4 regions of the Sphingomonas sp. CFBP9019 genome follow, and region 3 is predicted to be linked to each of the others. Evidence: predicted binding sites of a transcription regulator. Region 3 holds the regulator's gene; each other region holds the start of a gene.
The links. Region 3 encodes LexA, which represses DNA repair genes until DNA is damaged. Its sites were predicted from a motif close to GTTCCNCNCTTGTTCT; they were not measured.
Positions count from the first base shown of each region.

Region 1: a site for LexA is predicted at 1,921-1,936, ahead of recA (recombinase RecA). Genes of this name have one in related genera too.
Region 2: a site for LexA is predicted at 1,233-1,248, ahead of SOM18_RS08775 (ATP-dependent helicase). Genes of this name have one in related genera too.
Region 4: a site for LexA is predicted at 2,011-2,026, ahead of SOM18_RS15125 (LexA family protein). Genes of this name have one in related genera too.

Region 1 is NZ_JAXCWK010000002.1:464,558-467,880, reverse strand. Features, by position in the region: gene SOM18_RS06195 (class I SAM-dependent methyltransferase) at 1-511, opposite strand, end outside; gene recA (recombinase RecA) at 771-1,844, opposite strand; gene SOM18_RS06185 (4-(cytidine 5'-diphospho)-2-C-methyl-D-erythritol kinase) at 2,158-3,015, opposite strand; gene SOM18_RS06180 (tetratricopeptide repeat protein) at 3,036-3,323, opposite strand, start outside.
Region 2 is NZ_JAXCWK010000003.1:179,648-182,970, reverse strand. Features, by position in the region: gene SOM18_RS08775 (ATP-dependent helicase) at 1-1,229, opposite strand, end outside; gene SOM18_RS08770 (GFA family protein) at 1,331-1,726, shown strand; gene SOM18_RS08765 (UrcA family protein) at 1,951-2,277, shown strand; gene SOM18_RS08760 (inorganic phosphate transporter) at 2,503-3,323, shown strand, end outside.
Region 3 is NZ_JAXCWK010000002.1:625,354-628,676, forward strand. Features, by position in the region: gene SOM18_RS06930 (ComEC/Rec2 family competence protein) at 1-1,011, shown strand, start outside; gene lexA (transcriptional repressor LexA) at 1,174-1,899, opposite strand; gene glp (gephyrin-like molybdotransferase Glp) at 1,968-3,152, opposite strand.
Region 4 is NZ_JAXCWK010000005.1:1,504-4,826, reverse strand. Features, by position in the region: gene SOM18_RS15135 (hypothetical protein) at 106-819, shown strand; gene SOM18_RS15130 (hypothetical protein) at 1,076-1,798, shown strand; gene SOM18_RS15125 (LexA family protein) at 2,069-2,494, shown strand; gene SOM18_RS15120 (Y-family DNA polymerase) at 2,491-3,323, shown strand, end outside.

The DNA.
Region 1 (3,323 bases), 160 kb from region 3:
TCGGTCCGGATGCGTCATCCGCACCCGCAACGGTTTCCACCGCCCAGCGATTGGCTGCACGCTCGGCAAAGCACGAGAAGACGAGCGCGGCGCCGGGGGCGGCGGCCTTAGCGAGCAGGGCAAAGGCGGCCACCGGATCGGCGAAAAACATGACCCCATGCCGCGAGACATAGAGGTCGATCGGCGCATGCGTCTCGACGCTCGCCGCGACGTCGGCGCAGCGGAACACGACATTGGTCAGGTGCCCCGCGCGGTGGTTCGCCACTGCGATCAGCGTCGGCGAAAGATCGATGCCGATCACTTGCCCGTCCGGCAGCGCCTGCGCGCTGGCCAGCGACGTGGCGCCGGCGCCGCAACCGATATCGACAACAGTACGAGTCTGCGGGCCTGCCGCCGCAAGGATCGCGGCGTTTAGTACGGGCGCAAGCCCCTCGAAGCTGCGGTCGGTACGGCGCCATTCCGTGGCCCAGGTGTCGCCGACGCGTCCGGTCCAGTCTCGATCACTGGTCATGATTGGCCATATCGCATGGTCGAACTCCCGTCTGTGCGCACAAGATCAGCTCTTGTGGCGCGTTTGACGCAAGTCGTGAAGCATATGCCCGCTAGGGCTCACTGGATTTCCGGACGATCGCCCAACACGCGTCCCGCTGCGGCCCATCAGCTCAACCAGGCGAGACGAGACCCGCCCGAACCATCAGCCCTGGACGCTGCCTCGCCCTGTCACAGGACGCGGAGCCCTTCCCCGCGAGGAAAAGGGCTCCGACTCTCACTCAGGCGTCGTCTTCGGCGTCGGGACCGACCATCATTTCCTCGGCGACCTTGTCGGTGCGCGCGCGGATCTGCTTTTCAAGACGATCGGCGGTCTCGGGATTGTCCTTGAGGAAGGTCTTCGAATTCTCGCGACCCTGACCAAGCCGGACGCTGTCATAGCTGAACCACGCACCCGATTTCTCGACCAGCCCGGCCTTCACGCCGAGATCAAGGATCTCGCCGAGCTTGGACACGCCCTGCCCGTACATGATGTCGAATTCGACCTGCTTGAACGGCGGCGCGACCTTGTTCTTGACGACCTTCACGCGTGTCTGGTTGCCGGTGACCTCGTCGCCCGCCTTGACCGCACCGATGCGGCGAATGTCGAGACGGACCGAGGCGTAGAACTTCAGCGCGTTGCCGCCCGTCGTCGTCTCCGGGTTGCCGTACATGACGCCGATCTTCATGCGGAGCTGGTTGATGAAGATCACCATGCAACGCGACCGGCTGATCGAACCGGTCAGCTTGCGAAGGCTCTGCGACATCAGGCGCGCCTGAAGCCCGACATGGCTGTCGCCCATCTCGCCCTCGATTTCGGCGCGCGGCACGAGTGCTGCGACCGAATCGACGACGAGTACGTCGATCGCGTTCGAGCGGACCAGCGTGTCGACGATCTCGAGTGCCTGCTCGCCGGTGTCCGGCTGCGACACGATCAACTCGTCGATGTTGACGCCGAGCTTCTTGGCATAGACCGGGTCAAGCGCATGCTCGGCGTCGACGAACGCGGCGGTGCCGCCATTCTTCTGCGCTTCGGCAATGACGTGGAGCGCGAGCGTGGTCTTGCCCGAGCTTTCCGGACCGTAGATCTCGATCACGCGGCCACGCGGCAGGCCGCCGACACCGAGCGCGATGTCGAGCCCGAGCGAGCCGGTCGAGATCACCTCGACCTGCATCGTCTCCTTCGAGCCCAGACGCATCGCCGAGCCCTTGCCGAACGCGCGGTCGATCTGCGCGAGTGCGGCATCGAGCGCCTTTTGCCGGTCGTTGGTTGCTGTTGCCATGCCGGTGTCGATCACTTTCAGATTAGCGGCCATCGATAAGCTCCCATCGCTAAAGCAAGCGCGCGTGCCATTCAACGCGTCAAACGCCATGTATTGCTTTTGTTCTCACGGAACAAGTGCGGAACATCCGGGAATGTGAAAAAGGGCGGCCGCCTTTCGGTGACCGCCCTCCCATCATGGGTCCGCTTCGGCGTCTTGGGAGAAACCTTGGGCCGGTCGGCAAACCGTGGCGCCGATCCGGTAGTGGACATCCCGATTTGACGCTTCCGACTGGTGCGATGCAATCGATTTTATAGCGTCCGGAGTCCCAAAGCCGAACAGTTTCGAAGCGGCAGTTGAACTGTGTTCAGCGCAGCGTGCACGCCAGCGTCCACCAGCCTTGCGCAGCGGCATCCGTCGCCGCGGAATCACGGGCCGCGATGCTGTCGAACAGCGCAAAGCAGGTCGCCCCCGATCCCGACATGCGCGCGAGCAGCACGCCCGGCGCTGCGTCGAGGAGCGCGCGCACCCGGGCAATCTCCGGCGCGATCGCGCAGGCCGGCGCCTCGAGGTCGTTCCGCCCGGCAATCGCGCGTTCGAGCAGCGGCCCCTTGCCGAGCGGCCCGCGGTCGATCCCGTCCCACGCGCCAAATACCGCCGCGGTCGACACCGCCACGCGCGGATTGACGCACAGCAACGGCGTTCCCGCCAGCCCGTCGACCTCGACGAGCGTGTCGCCGCGCCCGGTCCCGAACGTCGTCCGGTTGACGAGGCACGCGGGCACGTCCGCACCCAGTCGGGCGGCAATGTCGTGGAGAGCCGGATCCTGCACCGCGACGCCGTGCAACCGCGCCAGCGCGCGCAGCGTCGCCGCGGCATCGGCGGAGCCGCCACCGATCCCCGATGCGATCGGCAGTCGCTTGTCGAGCGTGATCGCGTGGTGCGCGGCGATCCCGAACGTCGCGACGAACGCGTCCGCTGCGGCCGTCACGAGGTTGCCGTCCCATGGCGCGGCGTCGGTGCCCCCCGCCGCCGGACGCAATGCCGCGGCGAACGGCCCGATGATGGCAAAGCTGTCCGCGTCCGCCGTGCGCACCGTGACGACGTCGCCATGCTCGGCAAAGGCAAACAGCGTCTCGAGCTCGTGATAGCCGTCCGCGCGGCGGTGACGCACATGCAGCGCGAGATTGATCTTGGCAGGTGCGGTTTCGGTCGTCGTCGGCATCGGGGTCTCGGGATCAGGGGTCAGCGGCGCGCAGCGATCGGCAGGCCGGTGTCGATCTTCGCGGCGATGCGCGCGCGCTCCTCGGCATCGCCGGTGACGATCGCGGCCTGCCACGCATAGCGCGCCTCGTACCGTCGGCCCATGCTCCAATAGGCATCACCGAGATGATCGCCGATTTCGGCATTGGTCGGCTCCGCCTGCGCGGCACGCTCGAGCAAGGGCAGTGCGCGTCGCGTATCGCCGGCGCGGTGATAGGCCCAGCCGAGCGAGTCGGTGACGGACGGATTGGCGGGATCGAGCCGGCTCGC
Region 2 (3,323 bases), on a different contig from region 3:
ACGCGGAGATAGGCGAGCGCGTCGCGGATCTCGGCGCGTTCGTAGAAGCGGAATCCGCCGACGATCTTGTACGGCATGCCGATCGCGATGAAGCGATCCTCGAACTCGCGCGTCTGGTGCTGCGCGCGGACCAGGATCGCGACCTCGTCGAGGCTCTTGCCCGTGCGACGGACGCTTTCGATTTCCTCGCCGACGCGGCGCGCTTCCTCGGGGCCGTCCCAGACGCCGATGACCTTGACCTTCTCACCGACGTCGAGCTCGGTCCAGAGCTGCTTGCCGAGGCGGCCGCCATTGTTGGCGATCACGCCCGAGGCCGCGCCTAGGATGTGCGGCGTGCTGCGGTAATTCTGTTCGAGGCGGATGACCTTCGCGCCGGGAAAATCGCGTTCGAACTTCAGGATGTTCTCGACCTGTGCGCCGCGCCACGAATAGATCGACTGGTCGTCGTCGCCGACACAGGCGATGTTCTTGCGCTCCTGCGCGAGCAGACGCAGCCAGAGATATTGCGACGAGTTGGTGTCCTGATACTCGTCGACCATGATGTATTTGAAGCGCTGCTGATACTGCGCCAGCACGTCGCGGTGTGTCTTCAGGATGACGAGCATGTGGAGCAGCAGGTCGCCGAAGTCGCAGGCGTTGAGCGCGCGCAGCCGGGTCTGATATTGCTCGTACAGCTCGCCGCCGCGGCCGTTGGCGTAGCGCTCGCTCTCGCCCGCATCGATATCGGCGGGGACGAGGCCCTTGTTCTTCCACTGGTCGATCAGCCCGGCGAGGCTGCGCGTCGGGAAACGCTTCTCGTCGATATCGGCGGCGAGGATGAGCTGTTTGAGCAACCGCAGCTGGTCGTCGGTGTCGAGGATCGTGAAGTTGGACTGCAGCCCGACGAGCTCGGCATGGCGGCGCAGCATCTTGGCGGCGATCGCGTGGAAGGTGCCGAGCCACGGCATCCCCTCGACAGCGTCGCCGACCAGACGCCCGACGCGCTCGCGCATCTCGCGTGCGGCCTTGTTGGTGAAGGTGACGCTGAGGATCTCCGACGGCCACGCCTTCTTGGTGAAGATCAGATGCGCGAGTCGCGCGGTCAGCGCCGCGGTCTTGCCGGTGCCCGCGCCGGCGATGATCAGGACGGGGCCGTCGGTGGTCAGCACCGCCTCGCGCTGGGGATCGTTGAGGCCGCGGAGATAGGGCGGCTGGCGGTTTGCGTCGGACGGATGGGCGATCTGGTTCACCGGTGAACAGGTAGGGAACGGGGCGCGATCGGGCAAGCGGCTAAGGCTTGCACGGCGCAGCGATGTGTGGAACAAATCGAGAATATCAACAGGAGGCGTGCATGTTGTCGGGACGATGCCACTGCGGAGCGATCCACTATGTCGCGACGGGCGAGGCGGCGCATCACGCGCTGTGCCACTGTGAGGATTGCCGACGCAGCGCAGGCGCGCCGATGGTCGGCTGGATCGCGTTCAGGACCGAGCAGGTGACGATTTCGGGCGATCCGGTGACCTATGCGTCGTCCGAGCACGGGCGGCGGCTGTTCTGCGGAACGTGCGGGACGGGCCTGTTCTACACCAACCCGGTCGCGCTGCCGGGGATCATCGACATCCAGTCGTGCACGCTCGACGATCCCGAGTCGGTCGCACCGGGCGCGCTAATCCAGGTCGCGGAGCGGCTGGCGTGGATGGCGGACCTGGCGAGCCTGCCCGAATTCGCGCGCTATCAGGGGATGTGAGCGCGCGTTCGGTCGCCATCCGGAAGGGGGGAATCGAAATCGCGGGGCGACCGACGAACCGTCGCCAAACCGTCGCGGGCGCGTAACGATCCGGGCGTAGGGCGTGCGCAGCGACGAGGGTCTTCGTCGGAGAGGCCGCGCAGAGACGGTCCTCCCGACGGTCAGGCTTAGTCGCGCGCAGGCCGGCGTGCCTGCGGACCGCAGGACCAGCAAAGGACGTCATCATGAAGATCCTCCACAGCGTCGCTTCGGCGGCGATCGCTTCCGCGTGCCTTTTTGCGACCGGCGCTGCCGCCGATCCGGTGCGCGACCCCGTTACGATCCGTGTCTCGCATGCCGGGCTCGACGTGGCCAGCGACGCCGGGCGGCGTGTGCTTGCGCGTCGCGTGCAGTCGGCGGTTAACCGGACCTGCGCCCCGCGGACCGGCGGGCTGAATGCCTTTGCCGAGTCGCGTCGGTGCCGCGCGGAAATGATGCAGGACGCCACGGTGCAGACCGCCGCGTTGCTGACGCGCAACGGGACGCAGCTCGCGAGCCTCGCGGGGCGGTAGCGTCGTCGCGCTCGATCCGATGCGCGATCGAGGGAGGACCGCTCTATCAGAGGCGCGGCGGTCCTCCCCCTCCGTCAGGTTGCGCCTGCCACCTCCCCCTGGCGGGGGAGGGTCATGGGCGGTTGCGCTCTGGGTGGGGTTCGTCACTGTGTCATTCTGGTATCGCCGCGCGGCGATGCATCGCGTTGTCATAAAGTTGTAATCGTTAGGGCCGACTGCGCGATCATGGCTACTTCCCCATTAACGGTCGACGCGATCGACCGCGCACCGCGCAGCGGACCGCGGCTCGATCATGATCTGCATCCGGCCGGGCGCTGGATCTTTCTGGCAATATTGCTGGGGGGGCTGGCCTATGCGGGGTTCAGCATTGCCACCGATACCGCGCAGGTTGGCGAGACGCTCGCGGTCGGTGCGTTCGCGTTCCTCGGGCTCGCGCTGCTGATCGCGCTCGGGTTCGAATTCGTCAACGGCTTCCACGACACCGCCAATGCGGTCGCGACGGTCATCTACACGCATTCGATGCCCGCGCCGCTCGCGGTGGTCTGGTCGGGCTTCTTCAACTTCGTCGGCGTGATGACGTCGTCGGGTGCGGTCGCCTATTCGATCATCACGCTGCTGCCGGTCGACCTCATCCTCAACGTCGGCAGCGCGGGCGGGTTCGCGATGATCTTCGCGCTGCTGCTCGCGGCGATCCTGTGGAACCTCGCGACCTGGGCGGTCGGGCTGCCCAATTCGTCGAGCCATGCGCTGATCGGCTCGATCCTCGGCGTCGGGCTCGCCAACCAGCTGATCAACGGCGGCGCGGACGGCACGTCGGGCGTCGACATGGCGCAGGTGACCAAGGTGCTCTCCGCGCTCGCGTTCAGCCCGGTGGTCGGCTTTGTCGGCGCGCTGCTGATGCTCTTGGTGATGAAGCGCTTCCTGCGCGACCGCAAGCTGTACGAGGCGCCCGAGAGCGATACGCCGCCGCCGCGCGGGATCCGTGCGCTGCTGATCGGCACCTGCACCGCGGTCAGCTTTGCGCATGGCAGCAATGACGGCCAGAA
Region 3 (3,323 bases):
GACGAGGGCCGCGGCAGACGCCTGTTGCGGGGCGCCGCGTCGCTGCTGCTGACCGGGCTCGTCGTCGAGGCGGCGCTGATGCCGATCGCGGTCTATCATTTCCACAAGGCCGGGCTGTACGGCGCGGTCGCCAATATCGTCGCGATCCCGCTGACCACGTTCGTCGTCATGCCGTTCGAGGCGCTGGCGCTGCTGCTCGACACGATCGGGCTCGGCGCGCCGGCCTGGTGGCTGGTGCAGCATGCGCTTGACGCGCTGCTGTGGCTCGCGCGCGGCGTGGCGCATGCACCGGGCGCGGTCCGCGCGCTGCCGGCGGTTCCCGACGGGGCGTTTGCGCTGATGGTCGTCGGCGGGGTGTGGATCGCGCTGTGGCGGACGCGGTGGCGACGGATCGGAATCCTGCCCTTGGCGGTCGGCGCGATCTGGGCGCTGACGACGCCGTCACCCGATATCCTTGTGACGGGCGATGGCCGCCACGTCGCGGTCCGGACCGCCGCAGGGCTTGCACTTCTTCGCGATCGGGCGGGGGACTATGTCCGCGATACGCTGGCGGAGAATGGCGGGGTCGACGGAGAACCGCTGCTGCTGGCGGATCAGCCCGACGCGCGGTGCAGCCGCGAGCTGTGCTTGACGGATGTCGTCGCGCGGGGGCGGGCGTGGCGTGTGCTGGCAACGCGCAGCGTTTACCGGGTGCCGATCGCCGAGATGCTTGCCGCCTGCCGGCGCGCGGACATCGTCATCAGCGAGCGCGGGCTGCCGCGTGGTTGTACGCCGCGATGGCTGAAGCTCGATCGATCGGTGCTCGCGCGGACCGGGGGGATCGCGTTGACGTTGACCGCGGGGCGGATGGTGACGGTGCTCAATCCGGGGGACCGGCACCCGTGGCGCGATCCACCGACGCTGGCGCGGCCAATGCGACGGTTCGGGGCGGCGGGCGATCAGCATGGGCTGGCCGGGGGGGCGGCGTCGGTCCGGTTTCGGGTGCCGGCTCGGGGGTGGTCAGAGCGATAGGTCGCGACTGGGTATGTCGGGTCATGATCCTGCGAAGGTGGGGCCTCCGATTGGGAGGGCCGCAATTCCGAAACGCGGACGATGGTGCCTGGGGCCGTTGGTCACGAACGCCACTGCCGGGTGGCGCTGGCGGTGATGACCGCCAGCGCCACCCGGCATTCGTCAGTCGTAGCGGCGCAGGATACCCGACAGCTTGCCCTGAACCCGGACCTGTGCGGGCGCATAACGCTGGGGGTCATAGGCGCGGTTGGCCGGGTCGAGCCGGACCATCGCGCCCTCGCGGCGGAAATATTTCAACGTCGCTTCGCTGTCCTCGATCAGCGCGACGACGATCTCGCCGTCGCGGGCGATCTCGGTACGGCGGATCAGCGCGTAATCGCCGTCGAGGATGCCGGCTTCGACCATCGAGTCCCCCGAAACCTCCAGCGCATAATGCTCGCCAGTGCCGAGCAACGCGGCCGGGACGGCAAGCATCGAGCTGCCCTCGAAGGCTTCGATCGGGACGCCGGCGGCGATCCGGCCGTGCAGCGGGATCTCGACGACGTCGTTCGCCGCGATGCGGGCGGGCGACGCGGGCGTGGCGCTGGCCGTGTTCGGCGCAGATACGGTGTCGGCCGATGCCGCCACCTTCGGCCCCGACTTCGCCGCCGTCTGCCCTGTTGCAGCCTCGGGACGCTCGGGCATCCTCAGCACTTCGAGCGCGCGCGCCCGGTTGGGCAGGCGTCGGATGAAGTTGCGCTCCTCAAGCGCGCTGATCAGACGGTGCACGCCCGATTTCGATTTCAGGTCGAGCGCGTCCTTCATCTCCTCGAACGAGGGCGACACGCCCGTCTCGGCGAGGCGGTCATTGATGAAGCAGACAAGCTCGTGCTGCTTGCGCGTGAGCATAACAGTTCTCCGTCCGGAACAGACGAGGAACTTCTATGGAACACTTGCAGCTTCGTCAAGCGGTGACGTCACGCGATGACGAGGATTTCCGCCGAGTCGCCCGCCCTTGCCGCCGGCGCGTCGCCGTCGCGGATGATCAGGCAGGACGAACGGGCGAGCGTCAGCAGCATCGAGCTGTCCTGGATGGTCGAGGCATAGGCGCGACCCTTGCGCAGTTCGGCGCGCATATAGTCGGTCCGCGACTGGTTGGGCGGAAGATCCTCGCCGAGCAGCGCGTGCGTCGTCTGCGGCAGGGGATCGCGCGCGCCGAGCATGTGCGCGACCACGGGGCGGACGAAGAGGATGGCGGTGACGAAGGCGGAGACCGGGTTGCCAGGTAGGCCGAGCAGCATCGTCCGGCCAAGCGCGCCCGCCATCATCGGCTTGCCCGGGCGCAGCGCGATCCGCCAAAAGTCGATGCTGCCGCCCGCCGCCTCGATTGCGGGGCGGACGAGATCGTGATCGCCGACCGACGCGCCCCCCGTGGTCACGAGCAGATCGGCATCGACCCCGGCAAAGGCGTCACGCAGCGTGTCGAGCCGATCGGGGAGGATTCCGAGATCGATAATGTCGACGGGCAGGTCGGCGAGCATCGCGGCGAGCATGATGCCGTTTGATTCCGGTAGCGGGACGGGGTCGCTGGTCGAGCCGGGTGGAACGAGCTCGTCGCCCGTCGCGGCGACCGCGACGCGCAGGCGGCGGCCGACCGATAAGGCGCCGTGCCCGCCGGTCGCCGCGACCGCGATGCGCGCGGGCGTCAGCCGGTCGCCGGCCGCGATCAGCCGCGTGCCGGTCGCGAAGTCGAGCCCCTTGCGGCGCGTGTTGCGCCCTTCGAAGGCGGGGCCTTCGCCGTCGAGCATCAGCCGGTCGCCGTCGCGCGCGGCTTCCTCCTGGACGAGCACCGTGTCGGCGCCCGCCGGCATCGCCGCGCCGGTGAAGATCCGCGTCGCCTGTCCCGCGCCGACCGAACCGGTGAAGGGGCGCCCCGCCGCACTTTCGCCGATGACCGTCCACGGCCCGGGCAGATCTGCGTAGCGGATCGCATAGCCGTCCATCGCCGAGAGGTCGGTCGCTGGCTGGGTGCGGCGGGCGAGAATGTCCTCCGCGGCCCAGCGGCCCATCGCCGAGCGCAGCGGCACGGTTTCGGCGGGGACGCGCGCGGCCATGGCGAAGAGGCGGGACTGGGCGTCGGCGACGGGGACGAGAGGGCGCATGCGGGCTCCGTTCAGCGGGGCGATGAAGGTCTGCGCTGCTCGCACGATTGCCGCGGGGCGGAAAGCGGGCAACGCCGCGACCGGCAGGACACCGGTCGGTTATGCGATCAACGTACGAGGTAAGGCAGACGTTGCGGTGAGATGGGACGACATGCCCTGCGTTGCGTCGCG
Region 4 (3,323 bases), on a different contig from region 3:
CGACTGGTCTCCGTTAATTGCGCCGGTTCAATATGTTGGCTTGGCTAACCGCAAAGACGGCAGCCGCGAAATCCTGCGGTTTTCTGACGCACTGGCTAACCGCTCGTGAGCGCCCGTTCGCTGTTTCAGATCGCCGGCGGCAAGGCGAAAGAGGGGCATCGTACAGGCCAGCCGGTCCGCCGCAGCAGCTATCGCGCGGGCGAGCGCGAGCAGCGCTATTGGCGCCCCTTCAACAAGGCCGAACGCAACGCACGGATGCGCGCGGCGGAGGTTTACGACCGCAAGCACAAAATCGCCGGCAAGCGTAACGGACCGCTCGGCGCGATCGGCGTCGACGTGCTGCGCGAGCTGATGCGCATGATCGACTTCAAGACCGGCCGGCTCGAGCCCGCCATCGCGACGCTCGCCGAACGGCTGCGGCGGTCGCGCGGTGCGATCGTCAGCGCGCTCGCGCGTCTGAAGGATCACGGCTTCCTGAACTGGATCCGCCGGTTCGAGCCGATCGAGGACCCTGACGCCTTCGGCCCCCAGGTGAAGCAGGTGACGAACGCCTATTGGTTCGGCCTGCCCAAGGAGGCGGCCGACATGGTTCGCCGGATGATGGGGAAGGGGCCTTTGCCCGACGACGAGGTCACCCGCAGGAAGGCGGAGGAAGAGCAGACGGCGGCGATGCTGGCGACGGTCTCAGCCGAGGACCTGGCGGCGTTCCGTGCCGGCAATGAGTCGCCTCTTGCCAAGGCACTCGCTTCGCTGGGCCGGCGCGTAGACCTCTCTAACGCGAATTCACCGGGTGGTCAGAACCCATCCCTGCAAGGTTAAATATAAGAGGAACGCCGTTGGCGTGCGCAGGTTTGTGGTTTCACCCAGCCCCCGAGGCCCGAACCCAACGGGTTCAGCATCCAGCGACCGCGGGTGGGCGTGCCGGCTTGCGCCGTCCCGTGCATCCTAGGGAGGATGCGCAAATTCGGTGTCATATTTGTCTCAAGCGACGTGACCGCGGAGCGGTCGAGCCTCACATCATAGATATCATCAGACCGGATCGGCTGTTAAATGCGATGTAAGAAGGAGTAAATTTATGGGCGAAGATATCGGAAAGGTCGCAGAGGCGATCGTAGGTCCACCGGCTGGCAGCTTCGCTGACGTGTATGGCGTCGTTATTGGCGACCGGATTGCAAACTGGCGCCTGCAGAATGTCATTCGCGCTCATGCAAAAGTCCAATCGGTCGCTGATGCCGCTGGATTGAAAATGGTCGTAGCAAAAATACCGGAACGTTTTGCATACTCTTGGTTTGAAGAAGTATCCAAGCAGGACAACGGCGACTTGCAAACCCTCTTCGCAAAATTACTCGCGAGGGCAGCCGCCGGACAAATTGCTCCTGATGAGCGGCTGACGAGGATGTTATCACTTTTCACCCCAAGCGATGCGCGGGTTTTCAATGCCTTCTATGCGGCGGTGGACCCATCAGATAAAAGCCCGCTGATGCGCCAAGCGATCTCAAGGCGACAAGTTGCTCGCGGTTCATTCATTGACAAATTGCGGACTGACATGCCGGAGGAAGCGGCAAAATCCGTTGAAGCTTTAGAAAATATTGGATGTTTTCAACGGAGAGTTCGTTTTGGCAAAAAGGTCTTTGCATACGATCCCTCTTGGATGCGAAGCGTTGCGCGAGGGCAGGCCGTCGAGCCAGACTGGGACAAACTAATAAAGGACCGGACGGAGCCTGTGGAATTTATTGCCGCAACTGAGCTCGGTGAACTGCTCGCGAAAGCGACCCTCGATAGGGCCGCCTTCTCTTAGCCCTGTCGGTCATCCATCCTGCACCAAACTGCACCGCTTGGGAGGCGGAAATCTCGTTATCGCACCTAGGGCACAGGCAAGTTTCGATAGGTCTTTCGATTGCACCTTTTGCGACATAAAAAGACCGCGGGCGAGGCGGGGGGATCAGCGCGTATTATGGGGTCGCGACGTTGGCTGCGGGGCAGGGCCGCCGCACGTCGTTGAAATCATGTGTTCCCTTTATGTTCTGACTCGCGCTAGATGGCGGTCCAAAGAGTCGCGGGAACCATCATGCACCACCTCCACCTTCACGATGTCCCGTTCGACCTGATACCGCTCGAGGTGCCGTTCTTCCTGTCGCGCACCCCGGCTGGCTTTCCGTCGCCGGCGCAGGACGACATGGAGGAGCCGATCGACCTCGGCGCCTGGCTCGTCCAGCACCCCGCCGCCAGCTACATCATGCGCGTCGACGGCCATTCCATGCTCGGCGCCGGCATCAACGACGGCGACCTGATCGTCGTCGACCGATCCAAGACGCCGCGCGCCGGCGCGATCGTCGTCGCCTTGGTCCATGGCGACCGCACGCTGAAGCGCCTGCGGCACATGGATGGCCGGCACTGGCTCGTCCCCGAGGCCGAGGGCTACCCGCACACGCTCGTCGACGAGAATGTCGAGATCTGGGGCGTCGTCGTCGGCGTCGCGCGCCAAGTCCGGTGAGCGGGCCGATCGCGCTCATCGACTGCAACAACTATTACGTCTCGTGCGAGCGTGCCTTCGACAGCAGCCTCATCGGCGTGCCCGTGATCGTGCTGTCGAACAATGACGGATGCGCCGTCGCCCGCTCGGCAGAGGCCAAGGCGCTCGGCATCAAGATGGGCGAGCCCGTCCACCTGCTGCGGGACAAGATCCGCGCGCACGGGATCCGCGTGCTGTCGTCGAACTACACCCTGTACGGCGACATGCAGCGCCGGGTTGTCGCGGCGTGCGATGCCTTCGCGCGGGATTTTGAGATCTACTCGATCGACGAGACGTTCCTCGACCTGACAGGCTTCGAGAACCGCGACTTGGTCGCGCACGTCAACGCGATGCGCGCCCAGGTCCGCCAGTGGACGACGATCCCCACCTGCGTCGGCATCGGCGACACCAAGACGCTGGCAAAGCTCGGCAACGCCGCGGCTAAGAAGAACCCGATGTTCGACGGCGTGGCGGATCTGCGGGACGATGCGGTCCGCAAATGGGTGTTGGACCGGTTTCCGGTAGAGGACGTCTGGGGCGTTGGCGGCGCGACGGCTCGAAAGCTGCTGGCGCTCGGCATCGGCAATGCCGGCGCGCTGCGCGACATGCCGATGAAGCAGGCGCGCGCGGTCGGCACCGTTGTGCTCGAGCGTCTCGTCGGTGAGCTGCGCGGCGTCCCGTCGGACGCGGTCGACACCATCGCCCCGCAACGCAAGGGCATGGCGGTCACGCGCTCATTCGGCACGCCAGTGCACGACTTCCACACGCTGTTCGGCGCGCTCACGCAATATGCGATGCGGGCCGGCGAAAA